DNA from 3 places in the Clostridium senegalense genome. Region 2 is predicted to be linked to each of the others. Evidence: riboswitches for the same ligand, from Rfam matches in the RefSeq annotation. Region 2 holds a riboswitch; each other region holds the start of a gene.
The links. A riboswitch is a leader RNA that binds a small molecule or an ion and turns the genes downstream of it on or off. The one in region 2 is predicted to bind cobalamin.
Positions count from the first base shown of each region.

Region 1: linked by a shared signal. The riboswitch ahead of KQI36_RS08825 (YitT family protein) and the one ahead of KQI36_RS16240 (ABC transporter substrate-binding protein) in region 2 are both predicted to bind cobalamin.
Region 3: linked by a shared signal. The riboswitch ahead of KQI36_RS11095 (ABC transporter substrate-binding protein) and the one ahead of KQI36_RS16240 (ABC transporter substrate-binding protein) in region 2 are both predicted to bind cobalamin.

Region 1 covers NZ_JAHLNC010000004.1:29,078-40,680, reverse strand. The annotation lists gene prdA (D-proline reductase (dithiol) proprotein PrdA) at 1-1,768, shown strand, start outside; gene KQI36_RS08850 (CBO2463/CBO2479 domain-containing protein) at 1,866-2,132, shown strand; gene prdB (D-proline reductase (dithiol) protein PrdB) at 2,125-2,850, shown strand; partial or broken gene prdD (proline reductase cluster protein PrdD) at 2,952-4,250, shown strand; gene KQI36_RS08830 (proline racemase) at 4,253-5,260, shown strand; cobalamin riboswitch at 5,337-5,509, shown strand; cobalamin riboswitch at 6,117-6,294, shown strand; gene KQI36_RS08825 (YitT family protein) at 6,424-7,281, shown strand; gene KQI36_RS08820 (cysteine-rich small domain-containing protein) at 7,387-7,665, shown strand; gene KQI36_RS08815 (polysaccharide deacetylase family protein) at 7,752-8,621, opposite strand; gene KQI36_RS08810 (hypothetical protein) at 8,660-8,923, opposite strand; gene KQI36_RS08805 (DUF1540 domain-containing protein) at 9,374-9,538, opposite strand; gene KQI36_RS08800 (FeoA family protein) at 9,806-10,051, shown strand; gene feoB (ferrous iron transport protein B) at 10,141-11,603, shown strand, end outside.
Region 2 covers NZ_JAHLNC010000013.1:24,184-35,786, reverse strand. The annotation lists gene KQI36_RS16265 (ABC transporter ATP-binding protein) at 1-21, opposite strand, end outside; gene KQI36_RS16260 (radical SAM/SPASM domain-containing protein) at 15-1,055, opposite strand; gene cobN (cobaltochelatase subunit CobN) at 1,048-4,800, opposite strand; gene KQI36_RS16250 (ABC transporter ATP-binding protein) at 4,846-6,045, opposite strand; gene KQI36_RS16245 (FecCD family ABC transporter permease) at 6,042-7,070, opposite strand; gene KQI36_RS16240 (ABC transporter substrate-binding protein) at 7,100-8,548, opposite strand; cobalamin riboswitch at 8,683-8,854, opposite strand; gene KQI36_RS16235 (S8 family peptidase) at 9,113-10,822, opposite strand; gene KQI36_RS16230 (S8 family peptidase) at 10,823-11,603, opposite strand, start outside.
Region 3 covers NZ_JAHLNC010000006.1:2,728-14,330, forward strand. The annotation lists partial or broken gene KQI36_RS11075 (NAD-dependent protein deacylase) at 102-788, shown strand; gene KQI36_RS11080 (CGGC domain-containing protein) at 965-1,291, opposite strand; gene KQI36_RS11085 (ABC transporter ATP-binding protein) at 1,305-2,069, opposite strand; gene KQI36_RS11090 (FecCD family ABC transporter permease) at 2,076-3,155, opposite strand; gene KQI36_RS11095 (ABC transporter substrate-binding protein) at 3,163-4,218, opposite strand; cobalamin riboswitch at 4,328-4,482, opposite strand; gene KQI36_RS11100 (GntR family transcriptional regulator) at 5,098-5,469, shown strand; gene KQI36_RS11105 (ABC transporter ATP-binding protein) at 5,484-6,353, shown strand; gene KQI36_RS11110 (ABC-2 transporter permease) at 6,390-7,034, shown strand; gene KQI36_RS11115 (ABC-2 transporter permease) at 7,047-7,724, shown strand; gene KQI36_RS11120 (GntR family transcriptional regulator) at 7,743-8,117, shown strand; gene KQI36_RS11125 (ABC transporter ATP-binding protein) at 8,167-9,018, shown strand; gene KQI36_RS11130 (ABC-2 transporter permease) at 9,045-9,683, shown strand; gene KQI36_RS11135 (hypothetical protein) at 9,972-11,018, shown strand; gene KQI36_RS11140 (ABC transporter ATP-binding protein) at 11,044-11,603, shown strand, end outside.

The DNA of each region.
Region 1 (11,603 bases), on a different contig from region 2:
TGAAATCATAAATGAAAATGATTTAGAAAATCCTATGTATTTTGAACAATTAGAGGATTCACTACTTGTTAATTTAGGGGAGAGAGTTTTAACAGTAAAAGAAGTTTTAGGAAAAGTGTTATCTGTAGATGTTGTAGCATTAACTCCTATAACAGCAGAATTATTAGAAGGATATAAAGAAGTTGTAAAAGAAAATCAGGGAATAACATCTTATATAAATGGTGGAATTTTAAAAATTAAAATTGAAGAGGGAAAAGGAATAGATATAGAAGTACCTTTAAATTCATTTCCTATGACAGTTGAAGATAAAAAAGAAAATTTAATAAAAAAGGTTTCTGAAGCTGTTGATAATAAATCATTAAAAAAAGAAGAAACTTCTAAAAAAGAAATTGTTTTAGAACCTAAAAAAGTTAGAAATTTAACTAAAAAGCATTTTAAAATAGAAGAAGTTGAGTTTGGACAAGAAACAAAAATAGAAGGAACAACATTATACATAAGAGAAGATATTTGTAATCAAGCTCAAAATGAAAGTGAGTTAGTAAAATCTATAAAAATAGATATAATAACACCGGAAAAATATCATACGTACTCTGAAACTATAATGGATGTTCAACCAATAGCTACTAAAGAAGGTGATTCTAAAGTAGGTACAGGTGTAACTAGAGTACTTGATGGTGTAATAGTTATGGTTACTGGAACTGATGAGGACGGAGTTCAAATTGGGGAATTTGGATCATCAGAAGGTATATTAGATGAAAATATTATGTGGAATAGACCAGGTGCTCCAGATAAAGGAGATATATTTATAAAGTCAGAGGTTGTTATAGCGAGAGGTACAAACATGGAAAGACCAGGCCCATTAGCTGCTCATAAAGCAACGGATTTTATAACACAGGAAATAAGAACTGCGCTTAAAGAATTAGATGAAAGTTTAGTTGTTTCAACAGAAGAATTAGTTCAATATAGAAGACCGGGAAAGAAAAAAGTTATTTTAGTTAAAGAAATAATGGGACAAGGTGCTATGCATGACAACTTAATACTACCTCAAGAGCCAGTAGGTGTTTTAGGGGGAAAACCTAATGTTGACCTTGGTAATGTACCAGTTATGCTATCACCACTTGAAGTTTTAGATGGGGGTATACATGCTTTAACTTGTATAGGGCCTGCATCTAAAGAATGTTCAAGACATTATTGGAGAGAACCATTAGTAATTGAAGCTATGAATGATGAAAACATAGATTTAGCAGGAGTTATATTTGTAGGGTCGCCACAAATAAATGCTGAAAAATTCTATGTTTCAGAAAGACTTGGAATGATGGTTGAATCTATGGATGTTGATGGTGCTATAGTTACAACAGAAGGATTTGGAAATAATCATATAGATTTTGCTTCTCATATTGAACAAATTGGAATGAGAGATGTTCCATGTGTAGGGATGTCATTCTGCGCAGTTCAAGGAGCATTAGTTGTTGGAAACAAATACATGAAGTATATGGTAGATAATAATAAATCAGAAGCAGGAATTGAAAATGAAGTTCTAGGATGCAATACTTTATGTAAAGAAGATGCAATAAGGGCATTAGAAATGGTTAAATCAGCTATGGCGGGTAAAGATGTAAAAGCAGCTGAAAGAAAATGGAATTCAAATGTAAAAGAAAATAATTTGGAAGAAATAGAAAAAACATATAACAAAAATATAGTTAGAGTAGAAAATGAAACAGCTATTCCTATGAGTCAAAAAAGATTAGAAAAATATTCAACAAAGTAATTAAATTCTATTTAGGCATAATCAAATAAATAATAGACCAAATATGCTTTGAATCTTTGGTTTCTTATTTCTTTTCATATGCCTTATGAAAAGAGGAGTGCAAATGAAGTATGATGATAAGATTATAGAAATGCAAGGCATAATAGTTGAAATACATGATGGATGTGTTGCAATGGATTTAAAAGGTAGGCTTGGATATATGAAAATACCAATGAGAATGCTTATAACTGATTATCCTCTAAAATTAGGCCAAGAAGTAGGATTTAAAATGAGTTTTCCAGAAGTTTTAAAAGAAGAACCAAATGATAAATATGTAAGCAATTTAATGAAGAGAGAAAGAAAGGATGGAACACAAAATGGTTAGTACTGTTGTGAATAATTTACAATCAGAAATATTTGTGCCAATAACACCAACACCAGTATGGACACCAGTTACAAAAGAATTAAAAGATATGAAGATCGCTTTTGCAACTGCTGCTGGAGTTCATTTGAAAAGTGATAAAAGATTCAATCTGGCAGGAGATTTTACTTATAGATTAGTACCAGGAGATGTTAAAACAGAAGATTTAATGGTGTCTCATGGTGGATATGATAATGGAGATGTAAATAAAGATATAAATTGTATGTTTCCAATAGACAGATTAAGGGAGTTAAAAGAAGAAGGATTTATAAAAGAAATAGCCCCAACGCATATAGGCTTTATGGGTGGTGGTGGAAACCAAGAAAAATTTACTCATGAAACAGGACCATCAATAGCTAAAATTTTAAAAGAAGAAGGGGTAGATGCTGTAGTATTAACAGCAGGATGAGGAACTTGTCATCGTTCAGCTGTATTAGTACAGAGAGCGATAGAGGAATCAGGGATTCCTACGATTTGTATAGCTGCATTACCACCAGTTGTAAGACAAACTGGTACACCAAGAGCCGTAGCGCCACTTGTTCCAATGGGAGCTAATGCTGGTGAACCAAATAACAGAGAAATGCAGATAAATATATTAAAAGATACTTTAAGAAAGTTAGTTGAAATAGACACTCCAGGAAAAATAGTATCACTTCCATATGAATATATAGCAAAAGTTTAATAAATAAAATTATGAGAATTCCGATTTTCTATCAATAGAAAATCGGAATTCTCACATAGAAACATATTAGAAGATTATAAAAATAATTATGAGGTATATTTATGTATAAATTTAAAAAATTGAGAAAACTTGTAATTAAGGCTTTTCATATTGAAGAAGTTAAATTTTATGACAAAACATTTATAGACAATAAAACTTTATACATAAGAAAAAATATTATGGAAGATATAGAATTTGATAGGGAAATTATAAAATCTATAGATTTAAATGTTATTTATAAGGATGAAAGAAATATATTTGTGAATTCTATAATGGATTTTTATCCTATAGCAACTAAGGTTTTAGGAGAATTAGGAGAAGGAATAACTCATGTTATAACCGGAGTAACTGTTATGATAAATGGTATAGACGATGAAGGTATTCAAATATGTGAGTTTGGGAGTTCAGAGGGGATTTTAAGTGAACAAGTTGTATTTGGAAAGGCAGGTACTCCTGATATAGATGATATAATTATTCAATTTGATGTAGTAGTAAATAAGGATAAAGCCAGTAAAAGAGAAACAATTTTAGAAATACATAAATGTTGTGATAAAGTAATTCAAAATATAAGGGAATTACTTAAAAATATTAATGGCAGATATTGTGATGAAAAACATGAATATTACGATAAAGTAAATAAAGAGGGTAAAAAAGTAGTTATAATAAAGCAAGTTGCAGGACAAGGGGCTATGTATGATACAGCTTTGCTAGGGAATGAACCATGTAGTTCTATAGGTGCTAAATCAATAATTGATATGGGGAACATTCCAATAATATTAACTCCGAATGAATATAGAGATGGAGCTTTAAGAGCAATGCACTAAAAACATACTGATATTTAAGGCGAAATTTAAAACTTATACAAGCTATATTGTGGAGGTGATTTTTAGATGGGAATAGGGCCGTCTACAAAGGAAACAACAAAGCATCATTTTAAGGATCCTTTGGTGGAGTTAGTTTCAGGTGATAAAGATATAGATTTGTTAGGAATTATGATAGTAGGGACACCTCAAAACAACAAAGATAAATTATTTGTTGGAAAAAGGGCTGCAACTTGGGTAGAAGCTATGAGGGCAGATGGTGTTATTTTGTCTTTAGATGGATGGGGAAATAGTCATGTAGACTTTGCCAATACTATTGAGGAAATAGGAAAAAGGGGAGTTCCAGTTGTGGGATTAAGTTTTGTAGGTAAACAAGCTCAATTTGTAGTTAAAAACAAATATATGGACACCATAGTTGATTTTAATAAAAGTAAACATGGTATAGAAACAGAAGTTGTAGGTGAAAACACTGTTACAACTTTAGATGCTAAAAAAGCATTAGCATTTTTGAAATTGAAAATGAGAAAAATGGAGGAATAAAAATGAAAGTAGTAAAGTCTATTCAAGCTATAGATTCACATACAATGGGGGAACCAACAAGAATAGTAGTAGGGGGAGTACCACAAATACCAGGAAAAACTATGCCAGAAAAAAAATCTTATTTAGAAAAACATATGGATAATTTAAGAACAGCTATAATGTTAGAGCCAAGGGGTCATAAAGATATGTTTGGCTCAATAATAACTCAGCCAACTAAAGAAGAGGCTGATTTAGGTATTATATTTATGGATGGTGGCGGATATCTTAATATGTGTGGACATGGTTCTATTGGTGCTGCTACAGTAGCAGTTGAAACTGGTATGGTAGAAGTTAAGGAACCATATACAAATATAACATTAGAAGCTCCAGCAGGATTAATAAAAGCAACTGTAAAAGTTAAAGATGGAAAAGCTGTAGAAACATCTATTGAAAATGTACCAGCATTTTTATATAAAGAAAATATAAAAATAGAGTTACCAGAGATAGGAAAAATATTAGTTGATATATCCTTTGGGGGAAGTTTTTTTGTTTTAGTTAAAGCATCTGATTTAGGTATTGAGATAGATCCTAAAAATTCTACTCAGATTTCAAGTATTGGTATTCAAATTAGAGATATAGTAAATAAAACTATAAAAATAGAACATCCGACATTAAAGCATATAAAAACTGTAGATTTAGTAGAAATATATGGACCGGCAAAAAACATAGATGCTACACTTCAAAATGTTGTTGTATTCGGAGATGGACAAATAGATAGATCACCTTGTGGAACAGGTACAAGTGCAAAGATGGCGGCACTTCATGCTAAAGGGTTATTAAAAGAAGGGGAAGAATTTATTTATGAGAGTATTTTAGGAACTATGTTTAGAGGAAGAATATTAGGAACAACAAAAATTGAAAATTTTAATGGCATAATACCAGAAATAACTGCGAGTGCATATATAACTGGTTTTAATCATTTTGTTATTGATGATACAGATCCTGTTAAGTTTGGATTTAAACTTTCTTAAAAAGTAAAAGAAAAAGTAAAAAAAATTTTTTTAACTATTGAAAAAATTTTTTTTCATGATATAATTATAAATATAAAGTAAATATTGTGTAATAGGTGCTCTACAAAGAGTTAAAAGGGAAAGTGGTTAAAATCCACTGCAGCCCCCGCTACTGTAACGCAGACGAACCAGTATCCACTGAATTATTTTGGGAAGGATGGTGTAGGATGATGCGTGAGCCAGGAGACCTGCCTAGAACTTTGTTTTATAAAACTTCGGAGGGAAGAATTTGTAACAATCTTTGAATTCGTATATTTAATTGAATTTAAATATATTATTTAATATTTGTTATATAAACCTTCGTAAAGTTTACGAAGGTTTTTTATATATTTCCAATAACTTAAATTACTTTTATTTACCTGACTTTAGTAGATATAGGTTAAATAAAAACTTTGTATCTACTAAAGTTTTAATGAAAATTTAAGTAGACTTGATAAACTAATAAAAAATTGATAACATGTTCTTATAAAATAAAATAATAATTTAGAATTATAAATGAAAAAGTAATATAAATAGTTTACTATTATTTAAATTATGCTATATTATATCTTTGTTTTACGAAGATATTTTTTATAAACTTTAAATTATCTCTATTTGATAAGTTTCAGTTAAGTAACGTTAGAGTTTAAATTTTAGATACTTAAAAAATAATAATTGTGAAAAATTTGCTTATATTAAAAAATTAGTTTAGACAACACAGCTAACTGAAGTCTTATGAGAGATAGAAAATTAACTCTTATTAAATTTACACACTTAAGCTATAGGAGAGATGTTTCATTCTCTCCTATGTTTAATTTAAAAGAAAAATATAAAGAAAACAAATATAGGGTTTATAGGTGCCTTAATTTAAGGGTAAAAGGGAAAGTGGTTAAAATCCACTACAGCCCCCGCTACTGTAAGTAGGACAAGTTTAGAATATCCACTGGTTAAAACTGGGAAGGACTAAATGAGGATGAGTACAAAGTCAGGAAACCTGCCTAAAATCTTATGATAATCTTTCGGAGGGAAGGAGAAGTCAGAAATTGATTAAAATTAATATTATATATGTATATTGTTATTTGATTACATGAAAAGAATAGCTAAAAAATTAAATGAAATTTAGTTATTCATTAGGAGATGTTAGTATGAATTTAAAAGATAACAATATATATTTTAAAATAGTTAAAATTATTTTTGGAAGTATACTTTATGCTGTAGCGATAAATATTTTTATTTCACCAAATAAACTTTTAAGTGGAGGTATAGCTGGAATTTCTCTTATACTTCAATATATACTAGATATTCCCTCAGGATATTGGGTATTCATAATAAACTTACCTGTATTTATTATAGGATATAAATTTTTGAAAGATAAAGAATTTATTTTTTTGAGTATTATTGGAATGGTATCAATGTCAGTAGCATTAGTTATAACAGATAAATTGCTTAAAGGATTTGTTGTAAATGATTTAGTTATAGCTACATTTTTTGGAGCTATTTTAAGTGGAATCGGTATGGGAATAATATTTAGGCAAGGTGCATCACAAGGTGGAACAGATATTATAGCAATAATAATAAGAAGAAATAGAGGTATTAAAATATCCTCATTATATTTTGCATTGAATGGAATAATAGTGGCTTTAGGAATTTTTATAACAAGTATAGAATTAACGCTATACACAATAATGCTTATGTATGTAAAATCCAAAGTTATAGATAAAATAATAAATGCTTTTAACCAAAAGAAAATATTAATAATAGTAACTGAAAAAGAGAATGAAGTATCTAATGCAATTATGGACAGTTTGGGAAGAGGAACTACTTTTTTTTATGGAGAAGGCGCTTATACTGGAGTTAAAAGAAAAATCATTTATTCTGTGGTTTCAGAAAAAGAACTTAATAATGCACAAAAATTAATAGAAAGTATAGATAAAAAAGCATTGGTTTCTGTTTCAGATGCTATGGAAGTTCAGGGAAAAGGATTTTTAAAATCTGCCATATAATTCAGACAGTACTTGAGAAATTATTTGAATGTTAGATAAATTTGAAATAAAATGTTAAAATAAAAGTAAATTTTAAATATTAATTATGGGATTGGAGATAATATCATGAGTGAGAATTATAAGTTTTTTCAACACAAAAGTTGCGAATTTTTTCCTTGTCACAAAGTAAATAAAGAGGAAGAATTCAATTGTTTATTTTGCTACTGTCCATTATACTTTCTTGAAGACTGTGGTGGAAACAATGTAATGAGTAATGGAATAAAAGATTGTACTAATTGTATGATACCACATTCAAAAAATGGATATGATTATATATTTAATAAAATAGTATCTGTAAATAATGACAGAGTAGATAAATTTTTAAAAGAAAAATATAAAAAATAGCAATAATCATTAATAATTTGAATAAAGTACTACAAAAAGTTATATCCACCAATTTTATTGGTGGATATAACTTTTTATAATTACTATTAATTAACAGAAGTAAATTGTATTTTAGCTGAATCATGAGTTAAAGGTTCGATAATAAAACCTTGGGATTTTAATCCCTCAATAACACTAGGCAATGCATCTACAGTAGTTGTTTTAGGATTTAAATCGTGCATTAATATATTTGCTTGTTTAACATATGGAGTATTATCAAGTATACTATGGATTATTACATTTTTATCTTGTTTAAAAGTAGCGGCATCCATAGAATCTATATTCCAATCAAAAAAAGTATAACCGAGGTCAGTCATATATTGTGACAAGCCAGGCATAAAATTAGCATCACTATGACCATTTACTCTATTATTAGAACCGCCAGGAAATCTAAAAATTTTAGATGGTTCTTTACCAGTTATAGATTTTAATTTTTCATCTAAAAATTGTATATCACCTAAAAAACTTTCATTATTAGCATAAATTTTATTATAGCTATGAGAAGCAGTATGATTAGCTAAAGTATGGCCTCTATCAGATATTTCTTTGTACATACGTTCCATTCCTGGTTTATAATTTACAAAAAAAGTAGCTTTTACATTGTATTTATCTAAAATATCTAAAATTTTTAAAGTATGATTTGATGGTCCATCATCAAAAGTTAAATATGCAATTTTAGTATTTGATAAAACTTCACTATATTGAGATTTTTTTTCTTTTATACTTTGCTCTAAGGTAATATTTTCCTTAGTTAGCTTATCTTTTTCAGCAACTTTATCTTCAATTGTTTCTGATAAAGTTTTAGTATCAGATTTTGCCAATATAGCCTTTGAATTTATAAATAAAGTAAAAATAAGAATAAATATTGTAAAAATAAGTAGAACTTTTATAAATAAAGCGCTTGTCCTGTTTTTCATTAGATTACCCCCCTATAACCATTAAATACACTATTTTACTATTTTGATAATGAATTAATTTTAGACTCTAAATTATTTTTTTGTTCTAATAACTTAGAATTTTTACTTTTTAAATCACTTATATCTGTATCTAAAGAATTAATTTTAGACTTTAAATTTGTATTTTCATCTTTATATTGATTTAATTTATGATTGCAATAAAAAATTGATATAAAAGACACAAATATTACTAAAGTAAAAATTAAAATAGAACGTTTTTGTTTTTTCTTTAATTTAGATGTATTTTTATATGAAATATTCATCTTTATGTCTCCTTTTAAATAAATATTTTTCCATAACACTACAAATTAAATTATAAACCTATATTTTACTTTTGTTTTTACAAAAATGTTACAAAAATATTTTAGAGACAAATATTGTTTTAAATAATAATTTTATTTATAGAAAAGTAGAAGAAAATCTTCTACTTTTCTAAAAAAAGTTGTTAACAACTGAATTATACAGCTATAAATTAGATTTATTAAATATCTTTTATTTATAAAATATTTAATAAAAAATTATTTTTAATTTTAACAATTTATAATTTGTATAATATGAGCTCATATAAATATCTTTAAGGGTAATCTTTAGATTTTATTTTGATTTTACAATTTTAATAATTAGCATCAATATTACTAATATATTAGTAATAAATACTAATTATTAAAAAATTCATCATAAAAAATTATTTTATATTTTATAAAATAATTTAATTAGTGATTACATTTTTTAAAGCTATTACAATCAGTACATTCAGGCATAGTAGGATTAGTTTCATGAGTACCTACTTCTATTTTGTTTAATGTACAATAGTTAGTATCTTTAGCATGATATTCACATTGTTCTACAGTACATCCAATAGATTCATTTTTTTTCATTAGTAATTACCTCCTCTAAATTTATTGATTAAAGAAATTTTATAATCTTTAATCATTACAATAATATTTTAAGCAATATAAGAAATATTATGTGTATCAAAATGTGGGTGAAAAGTCAAAAAAAAATAATGAAAATGGTACTCAATTTCATTTAAAAAACATATTTTATATAAATATATATATTAAGAACCAATGTATATTACATTACATAATATGTAATGTAATTGTAATTTTAAAAATAAATTAACAAAAGGTAGGGAATGGGTTATGGAGGATAAAATATTTAAGCTTAGCGAATGTAATGTAGGTGAGACTGTAGAAATTACATCAGTGTTATCTACAGGTTTAAGTAAACAAAGGTTATTAGATTTAGGTTTTGTACCTAATACCAAAATTTTCATATTAAGAGAGTCACCTTTTGGTGAGCCGGTAGCTTATCTTATAAGGGAGACATGTATAGCACTTAGAAAGGAAGAAAGTGAAAATATTTTGGTAAGGAGAAGTATTTTATAAAAGTTTTATACAAATATGCTTGGATATCTTATTTATAAATAGTAATAAAAATAAATTTATTTTATTAATCAATTTTTTAGAGGTGAAAAATGGGATTAACTTTTGATTCAACAAAGAAAGAAAATTTAAAAGATATTAAGATTGTTGAAAAAAATAAAAGCAATCAATATATAATATCATTAGCTGGAAATCCTAATACAGGTAAAAGTACTGTTTTTAATGAACTAACTGGACTACATCAACATACAGGAAATTGGCCAGGAAAAACAGTAGTAAATTCTCAAGGAACTTTTAATTATAAAAATAATGAATATATTTTAGTAGATTTACCAGGAACATATTCATTATTGGCTACATCATCAGAAGAAGAGGTTGCTAGAGATTATATATGCTTTGGACAGGCAGACTTAAATATTGTAGTTGTAGATGCAACTTGCTTAGAAAGAAATTTAAACTTGTTAATTCAAATTTTAGAACTTAATCCTAAAGTTTTAGTTTGTTTGAATTTGATTGATGAGGCTAAAAAGAAAAATATAGAAATAAATGTTGAAAAATTAAAAGAATTATTATCAGTTCCTGTTGTTGTAACTTCTGCAAGAAATGGAGAAGGAATTGATATTTTAAAAGAAAATATAGAGGTATATACTAGAGAATATAAAAGAAAAATTCCATTTAAAATAGATTATGATGAGGATATAGAAAGAAAAGTTGATTTTATATCAGAATTGCTATATAAAAAATATAGTGACATGAATTACAGGTGGGTTTCATTAAGATTACTGGATGGAGATAAAACAATTATAAATTCTATACGCAAATATGTTGATGAAAATTTTTTATTATATGATGATGATGATACTAAAAAAATTAAAGAAATTATAGATGAAAGTGTTTCTATTAGGGATAAAATTGCCTTGAAAATATATGAAAGTTGTTCTTATATTGCAGAAGAAACAGTAGAAAAAGATGAAAATCAAATTTTTAGACAACAAAAGGTAGATGATATTTTAACATCAAAAAAATTTGGAATACCAGTAATGCTTATGCTTTTAACTATGATTTTATGGATAACAATACAGGGAGCTAATTATCCATCAAAGTTACTAGCTGATATGTTTAATAATTTTGAACCACATTTAGTAAACTTTTTTGAAAATATAAATAGTCCTATTTGGCTTACTAATATTTTAGTTTTAGGAATGTATAAGACAGTTGCATGGGTAGTGGCAGTAATGTTACCACCAATGGCTATATTTTTTCCTATATTCACTATACTTGAGGATTGTGGGTATTTACCAAGAATTTGTTTTAATTTAGATAAAGCATTTAAAAAGGCTTGTTGTCATGGTAAACAAGTTTTAACTATGTGTATGGGTTTTGGATGTAATGCAGCAGGAGTTATAGCTTGTAGAATAATTGACTCTCCAAGAGAAAAATTAATTGCAATACTTACTAATTGCTTTGTGCCCTGCAATGGAAGGTTTCCAACATTAATAGCATTATCAATGATTTTTGTAGGAGGTACTTTTGCATCTAATACAGCAAATTCAAT
Region 2 (11,603 bases):
GAGCTCTTTAATAACTAGCATTTTTCATACTCATCTCCACCCTGTTTAATTTCTTTTTTTACAATCTCAAAAGAGGTTTTTCTTAAAATACAATCCTCAATGTTTATTTCACTACTTTTACCATTTATAATGTCTCTTGCTGGACATGCTCCTACACAAATTTTTTCATATTTGCATATTTTACAACTTTCAGATTTATTATTAGTTATTCTAATCTCTCTTTGTGAAGATAAATTATAGATATTACCCATATAATATTTTTTATCTTTACTAAGAGAACCACAAGGATATAAACTTCCATCAGGATGTATTACCATAGAACCTCCATAGACTGCATGACAATAATCTGTACATATATTTTTTTCTGTAATTCTTTTTCTTGCATCCTCTATTTCTCTTATAATTATTTTTCTTCCGGTTAATTTATATAATTCAATGCTCCTATTGTATGCCTCTTTTAAATGTTTTTCTATCTGAGATGGAGTTGCCTTTTTTACCTCACCATTAGAAGCTCTTCCTGTTTCCCTTAATAAATCAAGGCCTATACCTCCAACGTTTCCTAAATATAAAGCTAAGTCTACAAGCTTATATAAATGTTTAATATTTTCATTGGTTACAACACAATTTAGATTTACCATTATACCTTCCTGTGCTAAAATTTTTATTCCATTTATAACATCCTTTGTTTTCCCTCTTAATTCTTCATTAATTCCTATAGTCCCATCTAAACTTACACCAAGAGATATATCCATTTTTTTAATTTCTTTAGCAATTTCACTATTTATTAAAGCTCCATTAGTTTGCATTTGAATTTTGATTTCCGGATTATTAATTCTTAAATAATTATATATATCTCTAACAAGATTAAAGTTTAAAAGTGGTTCACCTCCTGCTAATTGGAGTTTAAATTTAGACTTTGGTATTTCTAAAGCTTTTCTTGCTGTTTCAAATGTCATATATTCCTTTTTTTCTCCTGCATTTGCATAGCAGTATTTACATCTTAAATTGCAATCATTAGTCAACCATAGTACTAAAAACTTCACATTTTTAAACATAATCTTCTATATCCCCTTCTATGTCCATATATATCTGTCTTAATTTTTCTATACTTTCCTTATTTGCATTCCACATGCCTCTTTGATTAGCTTCTAACAATCTTTCAGCCATACTGTGTATAGCCCATGAATTTACACTTTTTATCCACTCTCTTTTTTCATCATCAAAAAGGTAAGTTTCACTTATTTTTTCATACATCCAATCTTCAACAACATCGGCAGTTGCATCCCATCCAAATACGAAATCTACCACACCTGAAATTTCTTGAGCACCTTTATATCCATGTATCTTAAGTCCCTCAAACCATTTGGGGTTTAAAATTCTACAGCGCATGATTCTTGCTGTTTCTTCTTTAACTTCTTTAACTTTAGTTCTAGATGGATCACTAGTATCTCCACAATAAGATTTAGGCATTTTTCCTGAAAAAGTTCTTACTGCTGCAATAAGACCTCCATGATAATTATAAAAATCATCACTATCAAGCATATCTATTTCTTGTGAAGATTCATTTTTAACAGTTACTTGTGCTAAAGACAGTCTTTTTGCAAATACATCTTTAAGTTTATCTCCATGAATTTTACGTCCATAAGCATGTCCACCCCATAATGCATATACATTTCCAAGGTCACTAACATCATTCCAATTTTTACTATTAATTAATGTATCTACACCAGCACCATATGTTCCTGGAGGACATCCAAAAATTCTTAAACTTGCTTGTTGTTGTGCTTTTTCAACTTCAACACCACTTTTAATTAAATCAGTAATTTCACTTAATATGTTTTTTCTTATATAGTTTGTATCATCACTTTCATCTAAGTTTGATGCAAGATTAACAGCATCCTCAACTAACTCAATAATATTAGGAAAAGTATCTCTAAAAAGACCGGATATTCTTAATGTAACGTCAATTCTTGGTCTTTTTAATTCTTCTAATGGTATAACTTCAAGTCCTATTACTTTATCTGTATCTCCTAACCATTTAGGCTTTATTCCCATTAAATAAAGAGCCTGTGATATATCATCTCCGCAAGTTTTCATAGTCTCTCCAGAATATACAATCATTACAACTGTTTCAGGATATTTTCCTTCATCATTTAAATATTTGCTTATTAAAGTATCACCAAGTTGTTTACCTACTTTCCATGATGCTCTAGTAGGAACTGAAGTTGGATCTATAGAATAAAAGTTTCTTCCTGTTGGTAATATATCTACTCTTCCTCTAGTTGGACTTCCTGAACCACCAGGTGGCACAAATTCTCCATTTACTGCATTTATAAAATATTTAATTTCATCTGTTGTAGAATTTAATTTATCTTTAACAACAGCACATGCATATTCTAATGTTTTACTTAAATCATTCAAATTACTTGTTTTTTCTTTAAAATATTTCTTTAATATCTCTTCAATAGTTTTAATTTCATAATTTGATTTATGAATCTTATTTATTATCTCTTTACTTATCTCTTCCATTTCATCTAATAACATTAAATTTGTTTTACCTGCATTATTGATTTCATATGGATTATTTTTTAAATATTCATACTCTAATCCATAAGCAATACAGATGCCTTCAATTAATGATAAAATATTACCATTAGGTATTCTTAAAAGTGCAGAAACTAAATTTTCGAATCTTTCTCCTTCTGGAACTTTACCAAAAATATGTAAACCATCTTTTATTAAAGAGTTTTTGATTTCTTCAATCCAACCATGAAAACGTTCCATAAACAGATTAAAATCATTTTGTATTTCTTCTTTACTCATATTTAAATCCATATGATAATTATTTTTTATAACTAAATCTACTATCTCATCTTCTATATGTTTTACTTTTGTATTATCTCCTTGTTTTGAGTGATAGTACTGCTTTATTAAATCATCAATATTTTCCATTTCATCATAAGTCCCACTTTGCATAAGTGATGGAATAAGGTGATCTAAAATCACTCCATTTCCTCTTCTTTTCACCTGAATTCCTTCACCTACAACATTTATACTATAAGGATAAATATGAGGCATATCATCAATTACAATATCTGTGTAACAATCTTTCGAAAGTCCAACTTCTTTTCCAGGAAGCCATTCTAACGTACCATGTGTTCCAATATGCGCAATTACATCAGCTTTAAATACATTTTTTACCCACTTGTAAAAAGCTATATATTGGTGAGGTGGAACAATATCTGTACTATGATAAACTTCATCTGCCTTTTCTTCATATCCCCTTGGTGGTTGAAGTCCTATAAATATATTTCCGTTAATAATACCTGGTATTGGGAGTTTATCATTAAATACCATAAATTCCCCAGGTGGAGTATCCCAATCATGTGTCATTTTATTCTGAACCTTTTCGGAAAGATTAGAAAACCATTTTCTATATAAATTACCCTCTATTATATCTACACTCTTTTCTATAGCCTTTTCTGGTGATAGCCATCTCATATCATTACTTACAGCATCAATAATTCTATTTATTATTTCATCACCATTTTCAAAATCATACTCTGTATATACATCCTCACTTTTTAATTTTTCTACTATATTAAATACAGTAGCAGGAGTATCTAATCCAAAAGCACAACCAATCATATCATTTCTTGGTGGCATATTATGAAAAATTATTGCTACTTTCTTATTTTTATTTTCCATAACTCTAAGCTTTGCCCAATTTAAAGCTAACCTACAGACTTTATTAATTCTTTCTTTGATTGGCTTAAATACTAATTTTTCTCCTATTTCATCTTTTACTTTTTCGCAATAAGATGTAGTTACAGTAATTATTTGTCCATCAAATTCTGGATAATAAACACTTCCTGTAAGTGACATCATGTCAACACCTTGCAAAGAGTTTTCCCAATTTTCAAAATTTTGATAAGTATTTAATCCTTGAAATACTGGAACTTTTATATTTTCAAATATACTTTTATCCACTACAGTTGTACCATCTCCAGGCTTGCTTAATATACTTTGAGAATATCCTATAGTATTTATAATTGCATCAACTTGAGATTCACCATCTTTCATCAATATATTATCAACAACCCATTGAAATCCCTTGCATCCAATAGATGGATTAGGAGAACTAGCTGAATATACTGCTAATGGTTGACCCTGTAAGTTTTCTATCTCCTTTATAAATCTATCAATATGTTCTACATTATTTTCATGCATATATTTGCTATAAAATAAAATAGCAATAATAGGCTTTTCAGTCTTTCTTAAATTTTCTATATATTCTTCATAGTTTTCTATATTTTTTCCAGGATAATATATACCCTCCCATCTAGGACATTTAGGTGGATTAACTTTATAATTTTTTTTGCCTAAATTTTTAGCCAAATGTAATATCATATTTTCTAAATTTTCAGTATTTCCTATTAAAAAATAGTTTAGTATACTTATGTATTCATCTTTGGAAATTGATGATTTTTTAAATAATTCATTGTTTTCATCATCTATACCTGAATGAATAAAGAATTTCTTTTTCCCTTGATACTTGTCCATTATTTTATTTAAGCTTTTAAAGTAACTTATTCCACCATGTGCTGTGATAAAAATTATATCTGAACATTGAATTTCTCTCATGCACCTATTAAATTCTTCTTTATTTTCATCTATTGTATATGTGTCCATAAACTCTATAGAAATTTCATTATTATATATTTTTTGAAGTGACATATTTACTTCTTTTAATTTGTATGATGAATCCATTGGAGACATTATAAATAAAAGTCTAAACATTATAACCCTTCACCTCCTGAAATATACGCTACTGCGTTTATTAAATTATTTTTTAGTTATCATATAACATTCATCTAAAAGCTCTAATATACTATTTATATTTTTAATATTTTTATAACAATCACTAAATAGTCTCATAGTCTCATATTTATTTCTTAAAGATAAAACTATCTTTTTTCTTCTTATAGCTTCTCTAATAATTTCAGCATTTAATTTATTTATCCCCTGAAGGCTTGACCCAGAATCTATAACTATATTTACATCATTCAATGCATTATTAGCATAAATTACATCCTTTTCTTTGATTTCTTCATAGGGCTTGGCACTATAAATTTCTAATCCCATAGTCCTTGCTACTTCATAATCAATATCATTTTCATAAAGTATTCCTGTTGAAATTCCTATATATCGTTTAGTAAGAGCTCTATATATTGGAGAAGCCTTACCACATCCACCAAGTATAAACACTTCAGGTTTACATTTATTTTTAATTTCTACAGAGCCCAATAAATTATTATAATTATTTTCCATACCATATAGATTGTTTATTACTTTTTCATCTACTACATCTTCTGGAGTTCCATATGCCAACATAGAATTATCTTTTATTAAAACTACTTTATCACAACTTTTAATAGCAATATCTATTTCATGTAAGCAAACTATGACTGCTATATTTTTTTTCTTGCTAAGCTCTTTTAAAATATCCATAAGTTCTAATCTATGTCTTATATCCAAATGAGTTGTCGGTTCGTCTAATATAATAATTTCTGGTTCTTGAACTAGTGCTCTTGCCACTAAAACTTTTTGTTTTTCTCCATCACTTAATTCATTAAAATATCTTTTTTTTAAATGTTCTGCATTTACAACTGATAAAGCTTCTAATATTTTTTCATTATCATTTTCATTAAGTCGTCCAAAAAAACCAGTATGAGGATACCTTCCCATGGATACGATTTCATATACAGTAGTTAACTCTCCTGAAAATTTATTTGTTAAAACTAATGCTAATTTTTTAGCAAGTTCCTTTTTATCAATTTTATCTATACTTTCATTTTTTAAATAAACTTCCCCATCAATAGTCTTTAAAAGCGTTGAAAGAGTTCTTAATACTGTAGTTTTTCCAGCTCCATTTGCTCCTAAAAAGCAAAGTATTTCGCCTTTATTTACTTGTATCTCAACATTTTTAACTACAACTTTTTTATCATAACCAACAGATAAATTCTTAGTTTCTAACATCATCATATAGTACTCCTCCTTTTAAGTATAAGGAAAATAACTATTGGTGCTCCAATAAAAGAAGTTATAGCACTTATTGGTAGTTCAATTGGTGCAAAAATAGTTCTAGCAATCAAATCACAAATAGATGTTACTATTCCTCCTAATATTATTGTTCCTGGCACAAGAACTTTATTATCTGTGGTTTTAAATATAAGTCTTGAAATTTGCGGAACTGCCAAGCCAATAAATGCAACTGGACCTGAAAATGCAGTTACAACTGAAGCTAAAATACTTGAAATTGCTACAATGGCTATACGAAATTTTTTAATTTTCACACCCATACTTTTAGCATAATCTTCACCTAATAAAAATGCATTTAAAGGTTTTATAATAATCATACTTAATAGTATAGCTGGTATTCCTATGATCATTAAAGCTCTAACTTGTTCCCATGTAAATCCTGAAAAACTCCCCATTCTCCAAATTGTAAATCCCTGAAGTTTTTCCTTATCAGCAAAAGCTGTTAATACACTTGTAACTCCACTGCATAAATATCCAAACATCATACCTATTACCAATAATGTAACTACACTTTTTACTTTTCCTGCAAAAATAATTACTATACACATAACTATTAATGAACCTATAAAGGCTGCTGCTACTAACATAAAAGGAGAAATACTTTCAAATCCAAAGCTTAGACCTCCCAGCATAATAATCCCAACAGCAAGAGAAGCTCCTGATGATACTCCTAAAACATAAGGCTCAACTATAGGATTTTTAAAAAATATTTGAAGTAATAATCCTGAACAAGCTAATGCTGATCCTCCTATTACTGTAGCTAATGCCCTTGGAAATCTAATATTCCAAACTATATCATAAAAAGGGTCATCTATAACATATTTATTAAATAAAATATTACCTACATTTAAAGCTCCTATTTTTACAGATCCAAAACAAATACAAAAAGTTAATGTTAAAAATAGTGCTACTATTAATACAGAAAAAATAATTGTATATTTAACTCTAGATTTCTTTATAAATTCCATATTTCTCTCCAATATTAGTTTTAAATTCTTTATTCTTTATAATTAACATAGTGTTTTATATCTTCACCTATAGAACCTGGATGGAATATTTCCATTAAATCTATAATAAGTTCATCTGTTTTGTCTATTGATTGATAGTAATCTGGAGCAAAACACCAAACTTTTTTATTTTTAACTACATCAAGTTTCTCAAGGATAGGAGCTTGTTCAATAACATTTTTCAATGTCGGTGTATAGTTTGTAGTAGAAGAATACATAAATATATCTGCATCATTAGCCTTTGCATATAACTCTTCTATGCTTATGTTCCCGCTTCCTATTCCATCATCTTTAAACATATATTCTCCGCCAGCCATTTCTATCATCTTTGCAACATATGAATCACCTTTAGGTATATATACTTTTCCTTTACTTATTGTTGCCCATACAATTTTAGGCTTATCTTTTCCCTCTATATTTTTGCTTGCGGCCTTAACTTTTTCTATAGCTTCATTAAATTGCTTTTCTGATTCTTCCTCTTTATCATAAAATGCACTCATTAATTTAGCCCATTCCATTCTTCCGTAAGGATTTTCTTCTAAATATTCATTATCAACTACATAATTTATATTCAGTTCCTTTAGCTTTTCAATAAGCTTTTGTTGTCCTGATGGCCCAGTATACACAACTGCCAGATCCGGTTTTATCATAGATATTTTCTCATAATCTGGTGAATCTCCTCTTCCAACAAACTCTATATCACCCTTTTCCATTCCATTTTTTATCTCATCTATGCTCCAATTTTTAGCTTCTGTAGTTACAGCTTTAACACTATTAAGAGCACCTATTGATCTTAATAAGCATGCTTGAGTTGTAGAACCTAGTAAAACATTATCTATTGGAGTATTAATTACTATTTCATTTTTATATTCTTTTGGAACTTCTTTTCCTTGTGGAACTAAAATCAAAGTTCTATTTTCTCCATCAGTTATTTTTTTAATGCCACCTTTCAAATACTTAACACTAAAAGCCTTTGTATACTCTAATGGCATTTCTGTTTTTATGTTTAATTCTTTGTTTTCTTTATTATATGTAAATCTAGCATCTACAGCTTCATTAAGAAAGTCCATTATAACGTATACATCATCATTTTCTTTTTTTATTTTATCCTTTAGATTTATAACTGTAGAATTTATTTTTGCTTCATCATTTTCTAAATTTATAGTTATAACATCTTCTTTATTTTTAACTGTTACTGTATTTTTTTCTAATAAAAACTCTCCTTTTAAATAATTAGTAGTATCTTTTAAAGATACATATACTTTTTCATCTTCTAATTTTGTTTTAACTTTACTTTCACTTTTTTGATTATCTACAACTACATTAGATGTTGTAGATGCTGAATTCAAACTAGAGCAACCAGCAAATCCTACGCTTATTACTGTACATAATGTAATACTTAATATTGTCTTTGTAATTTTTTTGTTTAATCTTAACATTTTTTCCCCCTAAAAACTTATTTATATAATTTTAAATAAAAAAACCTCTGAAAAACAGAGGTTATATATCCAATAAAAATAAACATTAAAATAATATTTATTATTTTTTACACACCCAATTTCCCTCCGAAATCTATGACATAATATATTAGGCAGGTCTCCTGACTCACGGCTTAACCTTAATCATCCTTCCCAGTATTACCAGTGGATTTGATTTCGTATCCGTATACAGTAGCGGGGGCTGTAGTGGATTTTCACCACTTTCCCTATTATACCTATAAAGGTACCCAACATACACACTATTAAATTTTTTATTTCAAGCACTTTCATTATATTCTTAAATTTTACATTTTTCAAGCTATTTTTCATTTTTTTCTTAAATATACCATGTTTTCATTAAAAAATTTTAATTATTTTACAGTTTTTATATTTAATAAATAATAAATTTCATTTATTACTTTATATTTTTACAGTATAATTATATAACCATAATATTGAGAAATTAAAAAACTATAGATTATCCTCTAACTTTCGTATTTTTTATAATTTTCATCCTAATAACTTTTATATCATATTTTCAAATATAAGAGGTATATTTAATATACCATACCCCCATTGTGGGTTAGGATAACTATCTCCTTTTCGTTTAACCGTTCCTCTAGCAAGATATGTTTTTAAAGTTTGATTATGCATATAAGTATCATTTCCTTCAACAATACCCCATTGAAAAAGCATAGCACAAGCTCCTGCAGTTATAGCCGCTGATACACTTGTTCCATTTACAATATCTACTTTATTATTTAAACCTACTGTTAATGCATTAACTCCCCCTGCCGCTACATCTATTATGCTTACATAGGAATCTACAAAGCCCATTCCTGAATATTTTAAAGCGTTATTATTATTTTGATCATATGCTGCAGTAGTAATCATACCTAAAGCATTACTTGGATTGGTTATTGTACCATAAGGGTCAGCTAAACTAAATTTAGTTTCTCCAATAGTTATTCCTTTTTGAGGTATCCATGCATTATATTTTCCACTTAATATAACATCCCCTGTAAGATTAAATTTCCATATACCTGGTTGAAGGTCATAAAATCTAATTCTTATTAATTCATCTCCAGTATTCTCTTCAGGCAAATAATAATTAATTTTTACGGAAGTTTTTTCAAATATAAATTTATAAGAAATAGTTGTATTAATTAATGGGTTAATAATTCCAGTATTTTCTCCAGATGGAGATATAATTTCTAAAGACATTATATTAGCCAAATCAATCCAGAATTCTACCCATAATTGATTTTGTTTTGAGTCCACTTCTAGTTCCACAACTTCAGTTTTTCCATATTGTACAATACCAGATGTGTGAGTTCCATTTCCTCTTTCATTTCCTGTGCCTGAAACCATTGCGATACTACTATTTAAACATATTAATTCTATAAATTGTTCTAATATTCCTGGTTTTTTATGATTTCCTAAGTTAGTACCTAATGGAAAATATATAACCATAGGTTTGTTACTTTCTAAAGCATAATTATATAAAAACTCTAATGCTACAAAAATAGATGTTATATTAAAAACAGGTATATCAACATTAAATTGCTTTTTATATGAAATATCTTCTATTAATTTTACAATAACAAAATTACACTCTGGAACGACACCTTTTAAATTTGGATTTTTACCAGTTCCTCCAATTATTCCAGTCATATTAGTTCCATGACCTATTTTATCCTTACTTGGTACTATATCATAAGGTGATTTTCCTTCTCTATTAGCATTTATAGCACTTTGAATTTGTTTTTTTTCATATAAAGTACCAAAAGGTACTTTCTTATTAGGCTGACTTTCAAATATTGTTTGATCAAAAATACACTCTATTCTTGTTTTCCCACTTGAATCCATAAACTCTTCATTCAAATAATCGATACCTGTATCAATAATTGCTAAATTAACCCCATTACCAGTCAAACTTAAAGGAAGAGTTAATTGTAACACTCTAGCTTGAGCTGCATCTACAGGTGCTACTGCTTGAAGTGTATACATATCAGCTGGTTTAATATAAACAATAGTTGAATTTTCTTCTTGAATATTATTAAAATCTAAATTACTTAATATAGATACTATTGCATACTTGCTATTAATTATAGTAAGATAGACATCTTCATATTTGGATAACTCTTCTTCTACTTTGCCTTGATATTGCACAATATAATGATTATAATTTACATCTTTAAAAATTTTTTCTGGGGTAGTATTATTTTTTTCCATTTAATCCTCCCTAAATTCCTGTGGCATTCTTATGAATAAATCACCAATATTATACTGTAAAATGTTATTTTTCATACTTCTATAATTTCCTTTATACAATCGTCCAATTATATTAAATATACCTAATAAATCTAATGCACCATAACCAATATCTCTATTAGGAAATTTATATATTGGATTTTTATAAGCTCCATATATTAAATAACTTTTAACCTTAGTTGAATACATAGTAGTATCATTTCCATTAACAATCCCCCATTGTAATAGTAATGCACACGCTCCTGCTATTATTGAAGTAGCTGCTGAGCTTCCTGACATAGTAACAACTTGCTTTAAAGGGTCTACAGTTAAAACATTACTTCCAATAGTAGCTAAATCAGGATTAGGCATATTATTAGTATTAAATCCTTTACCTGAAGATGCTAAAATCCCATTATTTTCTCCATAATAAGTAGATGTAATCACTCCTAATGATGTTGATGGAACTGTTAAAGTACTATATGGATCTGGGTTTAAAAATTCTGTTCCTTTTGGTAGAGTTATTGATGGAGGTAGCCAAATATCATATCTACCATCAACTATATAATCACCTATTAAATTAAACTCCCATATACCCGGTTTTATATCTTTAAAAACAATATTTATAACTTGATGACCTGTAAAATGCTCTGGATCATAATAATTAATATTAACTGCAGTATTCACATAATAAAATTTAAAATCTACTTTATTGTGTTTTTTAGATTTAATAAATTTTGTTTCCTCACCACTAGGAGACTTT
Region 3 (11,603 bases), on a different contig from region 2:
GAACTACACCAAACTAAAGTAGAATGTTAGAAATAACTTTGAAATAGAGTTCTACGAAGAAGGAAATAAAGTAAAATTTATATATTTATAACTTTTTATAAGTTTTATGCAACGGAGCAGGAGTTTCAACGGAAAGTAATATTCCAGATTTTAGATCTAATCAAGGAATATATAACTCTAAAAATAAATATAATTACCCACCAGAAGTAATGCTTAGTCATAGTTTTTTTAAAAGTAATACTGAGGAATTTTTTAGATTTTATAAAGATAAAATGATTTTTAAAGATGCCAAGCCTAATTTAGCACACAAAGCATTAGCTAAACTAGAAGAAGTAGGAAAGTTAAATGCTATTATAACTCAAAATATTGATGGGTTACACCAACTAGCTGGATCTAAAAATGTTTTAGAACTACATGGTTCGGTTCATAGAAATTACTGTATGGGATGTAATAAATTTTACAACTTGGATTATATGTTAAAAAGTAATAATAACATACCAGTATGTGAGGTTTGTGGTGATGCTGTTAAGCCAGATGTAGTTCTATATGAAGAAAGTTTAGATAGTGATATTTTAAGAAAGTCAATTTTATCAGTATCACAAGCAGATACATTTATTGTAGGTGGAACTTCTCTAGTTGTGTATCCAGCAGCAGGATTATTGGAATATTTTAAAGGAAAAAATTTAATTCTTATAAATAAAGAAGCTACACCATATGATAATAAAGCTAATTTAGTTATAAAGGATTCTATTGGAAAAGTATTAAGTGAAGCTTTAAAAGAATTGTAATAGAAATTTGATAAATAGATTTAAATTTGAGCTTGTTTTCATATGTAATAATTAAAATTAATAGATATGGAATATAAAATAAGAAGTTTTAGAAATATTTAAGATATTAAATAAAGAAGTTAAAAAGTAGGTATATATATGATACCTACTTTTTAACTTCTTTATAATATATGTATTTACTTATGGGTTCCATGTATTACTTTAAAGCCATTAGCTTTTAATATTTTTTCATGTTTAGAGTAGTTATCACATTCAACCTCTATGCAAAGAGCAATATGAATAGTATCAACATTTTTATTCTTTAATTGATTTATTTTATGTTGCCAATCTTCATCGTTTCCTAATGTGCTTGAACAACCACTGCAATAGAAAAAACTAGCCAAAGTCTCCTTTTTATTTTTATAAATAGTAAAAGCGTCTAAATCGTTATTAAAAGCATTAAGGCATCCAGTTCCAGCGCATTTACCAACTAATTTTCTACAAGACATAATTGCTATTGACATAAAAATACCTCCTTTAAAAGTCTTCGAAAGTAATATAAATTGAATTTTTATTTGGATATTTGTGAATAGTACAGTCTACTTCATAAACATCTTTAATAAGCTCTTTTGTTAATATTTCATTAGGTGCTCCAGTTGCAGCAATATTACCATTATGCATAACATATAATTTATCACAATAAGAAGCAGCTAAATTTAAATCGTGCAATGCAGCAATTACAGTAATACCTAAAGATTTTGTTAACCTTAATATTTGAAGTTGATACTTTATATCAAGGTGATTAGTGGGCTCATCAAGAATAAGTAATTTTACTTGTTGAGCTAGTGCCCTTGCAAGTAGAACACGTTGTTTTTCACCACCAGATAAAGTTAAAAAACTTCTATATCTATAATCAAACATATCAACTTTTTTAAGCATTTCATGAGTTATGTCAATATCCTTATCGTTATCAATTTCAAGAAGACCTTTATGAGGGCTTCTACCTAGTAAAACCATTTGTTCTACAGTCATATCAAAAGCAAGATTGTTGAATTGACTAACAACTCCTAAATTTTTAGCAACGTCTCTAATTGGTATATTTAAGAGGTTTTTTCCATTCAAAAGCATAACTCCAGATTTAGGAGAATATACTCTGTATATAGACTTTAAAAGGGTAGATTTACCACTTCCATTTGGACCTATTAATCCAACAAACTCACCATTTTTTACAGTTAAAGAGACATTATTTACAATAGTTTTATTACCAAAAGCAACATTTAAATCTTTAATATCTAAATTCATAATAAGCTACCTTTCTCCAAATCCGTAAGCACGTGTTATCATAATATAAATAAAAAATGGTGCACCTAAAAGTGAAGTAATTATGCCAATAGGCATTTCCATATTTTTCAGTATTATACGGGATAGCACATCTGCCCAAACTAAGAATATAGCACCTAGCAGTACAGTAGTTGGTAAAAGTTTCTTATGGTCTGAACCAACTAAACTACGGGTAATATGAGGAATAACTAATCCTACAAAACCTATCATTCCACAACATGAAACAAGAACCCCTGATAAAATTGAAACGCTAATTAAATAAAACTTTCTATATTTATTTAAATCTATACCTAAAGTTATAGCAGTTTCATCACCTAAAAGCATTACATCCATAACCCTAGATTGTATAATAAAGATTATAATAAAAAATACAACTATAATTGTAGGTATCAGTAAGTTTGTCCATTTAGCACCAGTTAAAGAACCCATACTCCAATATGAAAGTGAGTGAAGGGCACTGTTATCGTTTGTAAGATAAATCATAAAACTTGATAAAGCAGAACATATTAAGTTAACTACCATACCAGAAAGAACTAATTTTACAGATGTAGCTCTTCCACCTAAATTAGAAAGTTTAAATACTACTATTGAGGCGAGTAAAGCTCCTATAAAAGCCCAAAAGGTTACACCTGTATTTTGTAAAACTCCAGTAAATAATGTAGAGGCACCAATTAATATTGAAAAAGTAGCACCTAGTGTGGCTCCAGAGGAAATCCCTAAAAGATATGGATCAGCTAATGGATTTTGCACTGTAGCTTGCATAACCGTTCCACCAAGAGATAATCCTAACCCAGTTATTACACCAAGAAAAACTCGTGGCAATCGTATTTGCCAAACTATATCAATAGATGCCTGTGGAATTGACTTTCCTTTTAAACTTGTACCAAAAAGTTTATTTAAAATTATACTATAAACATCAGTGGCAGGAAGTTTTACAGAACCTATAGACACTGCTAAAACTATAGATACTAATAAAAGCAACATTAAAGCAATAACTATTAAATAATTATATTTACTTAGTATATTTGAAAAGTTTTTATTTTTCATAAATCACCTATTTATATAATTCAGGATATAATTCTTTAGAGTAGCGTTCAATAGCATCTACTACACGAATTCCACCGGCCCAAGTTTCAGCAAGCCCAGTAACAACTATTGCATTATTTTTAACGGCAGTTACATTTTTCAAGGCCTCATTAGAAGTGAAAATTTTAGCAATTTCAGGATCGTGAATATCTTTTCCATCGCCATCATGTATAAGAAGAATAGTGTCAGGATTTAAACTAACTATATTTTCTAAACTTACAGTTCCAGATTCTTCACCTAAATTTTCTAATCCAGCTTTTAAAGCCATATCACTTACAAGATCATTTTTGCCATATAATCTAAAATCACCTTTTTCTTCAGATTCTAAAATTAATGTTGTTTTTTTCTTGTCAATAGAATTTGTTTTTTCTTCTATTTTAGTTAATCTATCTTTATTGTCTTGTATATATTTATCTGTTTTATCCTTTATATTAAATATAGTTCCTAAGTCATCAATATCTTTAAATAAATTTTCAACAGTATAATTTCCAACGGATTTAACGGTATTACGCTGAGCAAATGTATTAGTACCTCTGCCTATCCATTCGCTTACATCACCAAGTGTTTTATCGGCAAAGACACTTTTCCATCCAAATATAAAATCAGGATTTAAAGATAAAACTTGCTCTTTAGTAGGATATTTTTCAGATACAACTGGAATTTTTGCATATTTGTCTTTAACTTTTTCTGATATAGGGTTGTCCAAATAGCATGTACCAATTAGCTTATCTTCTAATCCTAAGTCTAGCATCAATTCAGTTGTAGTTTGGTTAGTTGTTAAAACTCTTTCTGGTGCCTTATCAAAAGTAATTTCAATTTCTTCGTTATTCACATTATAATTTTTTATAGTTACAGGATAGCTTGAATTTTTATTTTCCTTGGTAGAACTGTTTTCAGTAGATACACTATTTGTATTAGTAGACTTATTATTACTAGAACAACCCATAAATGAAACTGTCATAGCAATGCAAAGTGTAGTACATAAAGTTTTCATAATTGTTTTTTTCATATTTTTTGATCTCATAAATAAAACTCCTTTAATTTTTATAAATAAAAAAACCTATTTAACCTTAAGTGGCTAAATAGGTATAAGTACAAACTTATATAAACACTATCCCCATCTCTCGTAGGCTATTGTAGTGAAAAAATAGGCAGGTATTCTGGCTAAAGATTATTGATATAGAAAAAATAATCTTTTACAGTGGCGGGACCGCGTGGGATTTGCACCCAACTTCCCCTTTTATATAAAAGTGACTTTACTTTTATAACCTATTCTAAAAGTAAGTTAAATTGAATTTAACTTAAAATTTTATTGAATTATCATTGAAAAGCTTATCATAAATTAAAAAATATGTCAAATAATTTTGAAATGATTAATTTTTATAACTAATTGTTCAAATATATAGAGTTCCAAGTTAACTTTTAAACTTATTTAGTTATCAAATGAGAAAATTTAAATTAATATTTTATCAATAATTAGCAGATTTTTTTAGTTAAAAGTTAATAGTGAACAGTTAAATAGTTGTGGTGATTGTTACTCACTATGTTCCTAATAATATTAAACGTACTTTTTTAGAATAAGCTTTGATTGCTTTAGTTTTTATTTATATTTTTATAGAAGATAATTATAATTATAAAAAATTAATTTAAATTTTATTGACAAGGTGTGTATATAGAGTATATACTGTGTATATAGGATATATACGAGTTGAAAATAAAATTTATAAAGGAAATAGGATTCATGAAGATTATGTTTATAATTATAATGTTTTGTATAGCTATAATTTTGGAGCATTTAATTTTCTTTAAAAAACGAGAAAAGATAGAAAAATAATTTTTTTTACTACAACTGTATATAGTGGGTATACTCACTATATAAATAATGTTGAAGAAGAGGGGTATTATGAATATTGTAATTGATAATTCTTCTGGAAAGCCAATATATTCACAAATAGAAGAACAAATTAAAAAATCAATATTTGAAAATAAACTTATATTAGATGATATATTACCATCTATAAGAGCACTGTCACAGGAATTAAAAATAAGTGTAATAACGACTAAAAGGGCTTATGAAGAATTAGAAAAGCAAGGATTTGTTTATACAGTTCCAGGAAAGGGAACTTTTATCTCAAATAAGGATAAAGAATTTATAAAATATACTATAATGGATAATGTTAAAAAATATCTTTTAAAGGGCATAAATGAAGGGAAAAAAATAGATTTATCCTTAGATAATATGAAAGAAAAATTAGAAATTATATATAAGTATTAAAGGAGTTGAGGAGTATGAAAAATGTTTTGGAGATAAAAAATATAACAAAAACCTATAAAAATTTTAAATTAGATGATGTATCTTTTAATTTAGAAAAAGGATATATAATGGGATTTATAGGTGAAAATGGAGCAGGTAAAACTACAACAATAAAATTAATAATGAATTTATTAAAAAGAGATAGTGGAGAAATTAAGATATTTGGAAAAGATAATGTTAAGTATTCTAAAGAAATAAAAGAAAAAATTGGTTTTGTATATGATGATTGTTTTTATTATGAAAAATTATCTATAAAGAAAAATGCTAAAATAATTTCTAACTTTTATAAGCAGTGGAGTTTTGAAACTTTTAGCAAATATTTAAAGATATTTGGATTAAATGAAGATCAAAAAGTAAAAGAACTTTCAAAGGGTATGAAAATGAAATTTGCAATTGCTATAGCACTTAGTCACAATGCTGAGTTTTTAATAATGGATGAACCAACTGCAGGTCTTGATCCAATTGTTAGAGAAGAACTTTTAGATATATTTCAAAAGGTAATTCAAAATGAAGATATAGCTATTTTAATATCAACACATATAACATCAGACCTTGAAAGAATATCTGATTATATAACTTATATTAATAAAGGAAAAATAGAATTTTCTAAACCTACAATTGATGTATTGGAAGAATATCGAATTGTAAAAGGTGATAAAAGTTTATTAAATGATGAAAATAGAAAAGCATTTATATCAATAAATATAACAAGTTTTGGATTTGAGGCTTTAACTAATAATGTATCAAAAATAAAGGCTATATTTAAAGATAGTGTGATTTTGGAAAAGCCAACATTAGAGGATATTATGGTATTTAAAAGCAGAGAAGCAGTTGGAAATATATAATAATGAATTTAAAGATGTAATGGGGTGCGGATTAAGATGTTAAATGTAATAAAAAGAGAGCTGAAAATACAGCTTTTATCATTAAAAGGTTCACAATTTATAGTGTTACTGATAAGTATGGCAGTAATAGCTATGACGCAAGGACAAGATTTTATAAATTATCTTATTATGGTTTTTGTAATAGGAGGACTTAGTAATACAGAACTTGAAAATAGAGATGGTGTTTATAAGTCTACACTTAGTTATCCTTGTACAAGAAAAGATTATGTTTTAGGTAAATTTATATCGTCAATAGTAGTGGCAATGATAGGATGTATAGTATCAATAATATTAAATGAAGTTTTATTAATAGCAATTCCTACAAAATTTGTAGGAGTAAATATACATTCATTAAAATCTATATTGTTTTATTCATTAGTAATTTTATCAATGTATTATTTTTCATATTTTTCATTAGGAATTAAAGCAGCTAAGATAAGTTATTATGTAACACTTATAGTTTTTATGATGGGATTTATGTTTATAAATAATATTTTCAAGTTTAAATTAGAGGGTAATATAGTAAAATTACTTTCTAATACAAGCATTCAATTTAATATAATACTTGTTATAGCAGTGTTAGCTATAACTGGGATATTAGCTACTTTATCTGTTGTAATATATGAAAAAAGAGATCTATAGGAGGTATAATATATGAATGCATTACTTAAAAAAGATATAATAACTAGCAAAAATCCATTAATTATAATGAATTTACTTGTAGGATGCGTTATGGTAGTTTTAACGCTAATTGGTGCTAAAGCACCAGTTTATTTCCCAATATATATATTTGCAACTTTATTTATACCAATAATATTAAATAAATTTACAGCAACAGAAGAGACACGTAAATATTATGATATGTTAATAAATAGTTTTCCTGTTGATAGAAAAGATGTAGTAGTAAGCAAATATACTTTTTACTTATTAGTGTATTTTATAACATCAATATTTCTATTGTCTATAATTTTTATTTTGGGAAAAATAAGTGGTGAAGATTTAAAGATGTTGTTGTTTTCTCAATCATTCTCATTTTTATATTATGTAGTGATCATATGTGTTCCAAACTATATTTTTTATAAAGCTAGTTATGATGTGGCAGTAAAATATAGTGGATTTACACTATTAGGAATAATATATTTACCAATGTTAGTGCTTTTTTTAGCAGAAAAAATATTTCCAGCGGCTTCAAAAAAAGTTGTAGGTTTCTTTATGAAAAGCATAGAAAATGGATTTTTAATAATACCATTAATATTTTTAATAGGGTTAGTGATTTATGGGATAATAACAACTTTATCAATAAAGGGATATTGTAATAAAGATTTATCATAAACAGTTAGGAGGAGGAAGATGAATATAATAATAAACAATTCCTCAGGAGAGCCAATATACTCTCAAATAGAAAAACAGATAAAAGATGATATACTTATGAATAAATTATCTGCAAACGAACCATTGCCTTCAATAAGAGCTTTAGCTAAGGATTTGAGAATAAGTGTAATAACAACTAAAAGAGCTTATGAAGAACTTGAAAGAGATGGTTATATTTATACAGTACCTGGAAAGGGGTCTTTCGTTTCGGCCCAAGATAAGGAGCTTGTAAAGGAACTTATTATAAGAAATATAGAAGAGTATTTTACAAAAGCAATAGAGGAAAGTGAAAAGATACAGCTTTCATTAGATGAAATGAAAGAAATACTAGAAGTTTTATATGAAGAAAAGTAAATAGTTTGCAAAACTTATTTACAGATATAGTTAGAAGGAGAGAGCTTATATGGAAAATATATTAGAAGTAAAGAATTTAACAAAGGCATATAAAAATTTTAAATTGGAAGATATATCATTTACTCTTCCTAAAGGATATATTATGGGTTTTATAGGACAAAATGGTGCGGGAAAAACTACCACTATAAAACTTATAATGAATTTAGTAAAAAAAGATAGTGGAGAAATAAAAGTTTTCGAAAAAGATAACTTAAAGTTTGAGAAAGAAATAAAAGAGCAAATAGGTTTTGTCTATGATGAAGGATATTTTTATGAACATTTATCATTAGAGGATAACGCAAAGCTTGTTGCACCATTTTATAAAGAATGGAGTTTTGATACATTTTATAAGTATGCAAATAAATTTGGACTTAATAAAGGTCAAAAATTTAAAGAACTTTCAAAGGGAATGAAAATGAAATATTCCCTTTCAATTGCCCTTAGCCATAATGCAAAATTTATAATAATGGACGAGCCAACAGCAGGATTGGATCCAGTTGTTAGAGCAGAAGTTTTAAATATATTAAGGGAATTAATACAAGATGAAAATGTAGGTGTATTGTTATCTACTCATATAACTTCAGATCTTGAAAAAATAGCAGATTATATAACTTATATAAACAATGGAAAAATTGTATTCTCTAAAAGTAAAGAAGAAGTATTAGATACTTATAAAATAGTAAAGGGAGATATAAGCCTTTTAACTAAAGAAAATGAAAAGTATTTTGAAGGAATAAGAAAAAGTTCTTATGGATTTGAAGCACTAACTTCTGATGTAGAGTGGGTAAAAAAAGAATTTAAAGATAGTGTATTAATACAAGATGCAACATTAGAACTAATAATGATACTAAAAAGAAAGTAGAATATAATGATTTGGTAGGTTAAAATATGATGATTAAATCAATAGGCAAAGAGGTTAAATTACAAATTTTTAATTATAAAGGCTATTTAAATATAATGTTTCTTTTATTGCCTATAATTTTGATGTTATTAACTAATAAGGGGAATTATTATAATTATTTAATTAGTATGGTGGCAATAGCTAATATTGCCACTATACAATATGAAGTAAGGCAAAAAAATCATATATTATTTTTAAGTGTAGGTATGTCTAGGGATGAATATATAATATCAAAGTTTTTAGGGTCAGCAATAATAATTATTCTAGGAGGAATATTAGGATTTGTTATTAATGAATTATTAGATAAATTTATTATAAAATTACCTATGGATATATTTATAAAAGATGCAATATTAACGTTAATAATATTATTATTATCAATAAGTATTTACTATTTAATATATTATACATTAGGAAATAAGGCTGGTATGGTAGCTTATTTTATCATTTTTATGGTGATAATTAATACTATGTTTGAAAGTAAATTTAGTCAATACTTAAAAGTGTTTAATGGTGGTCAATTACTAAATAATATTCAACTATTAATCTTTATAATATTAGCCATAGTTATTTTTATGACTATCATGTATATAACAGTATTTTTTTATAGAAAGAAAGATTTTTAAACATACAATTAAAAATAAGGATTTAAAAAGGATTTGGAAGTGTAAGAAATGTTAAAAGAACCTATAGTTTTTGTTATTGCACTTATACTAGTTTGTATAGGTGGGATAGTTTCTAGGTTAACAAAAACTATTATTAAAAACTATATAATGCATATTTAATAAAATAGAATTTAAATTTAAACAACTAGGTTTACTAGTTGTTTTTTTTATTTAAGGTTTATTTAAGTTTATGGTTACTTAAGTGTAAGGTTAAATATTTAAAATTATATTTGTCAGGAGGAGATAATATTGTTTAGATTAGAATTAAATAAATTGATAAAAAATAAGAATGGAATAATTGCATTAGCAATATTTATAGTTTTATCACTTGTCATGGTGTTTTTAAATCCGCAACTGGAAAGTGAGAAATCTTATTTAGAACAAGAAAATTATGGTTTTGTAGATATGAGAGAGGGCGGTGTTTTAGCATCAGAAAATTTTGAAATAAAAATTAATGAACTTGAACAGTTAGCAAATCAATCTGCAAATGATAGTAGTAGCAAAAAAATGAAAAATATGGCTGAGGAAAAATTAGATAAAGTAAAGGTCATGAACTATAAGGATGTAGATTTTTGGAAGGTATATAACCATAAAGTAGCTCATCCATTAGCATTAATAGGATTATTATCTATAATTGCAATGTTAATTTGCAATATATATAGTGATGAAGTGGTTTCATCAATGGATACATTAATACTAACATCTAAAAATAAATATAAAGCACTTAGTTCTAAAGGGATGTTAGCAATTGTAGTTCCAATAGTAGCATACGTAGGATTTTTAGCTATAACATTCATTGAGACATTCTTAAAGTATGGTAGGCCTATTAACGGAAATTTACAAGCTTTTAGAATTGTTGATAACTTTATGATGCTAGAGGGTTCTTTTACCATAATGCAATATGTAGCTTTAAAAATGGTTTTTGTATTAGTTTTACTTTTAAGTTTATCAATTATAGGAGCTATAATATCATTTAAAACAGAAAGTTCTATGGCATCAATATCTATATTTGGTGTATACATAATTTTAGGCAAAATATTAGTATTTTTAATAAAACCTATAAGTAAGTTTTTAACTCAAATAGGGGGAGCAGACATAATTAGTATATTAAATTTTGGTAATTATCCAGACTTAATATTTCAGGGGAATAATTTAATAGGAATGTACTTAGGTGATATAAGTGTATTTGGATATGATATAAGTTTAATTAAAGCCATATTAGCTATATTAGTAATGATAACTATAGCAAGCATTATATATATGTTTAATATTTTTAAAAGAATAGAAAGTAAATAATAGAATTTTAGGAGGTATTTATACTATGAATAAATTAGAAATAAAAAATTTAAATAAAAGCTTTGGGAAAAAAAGAGTAACTAATGATTTAACAGTTACATTAGAAAGTGGTGTTTATGGTCTTTTAGGACCGAATGGAGCAGGAAAAACAACACTTATGAAGCAAATAACAACATTACTTACAAGTGATAGTGGAGAGATTTTATATAACGGTGAAAATATAAAATCATTAGATGAAAAATATAGAGATGTTTTAGGGTATTTACCACAGCATTTTGAAGGTTATGGTAATTTTACAGCAAAACAATTCTTAAATTATATGGCAGCGTTAAAGGGGATTTCAAAAGATGGGCTTAAAGAAAAAATAGATGAAATATTACATTTAGTTGGATTATATGATGTTAGAAATAAATCATTAAAGAAATTTTCTGGTGGTATGAAAAGAAGAGTTGGTATAGGACAAGCCTTGTTAAATAATCCTAAAATATTAGTTCTAGATGAACCTACAGCAGGTCTTGATCCTCAAGAGAGAACACGATTTAGAAATTTATTAAGTGAAATATCTAGAGATAAAATAATAATTTT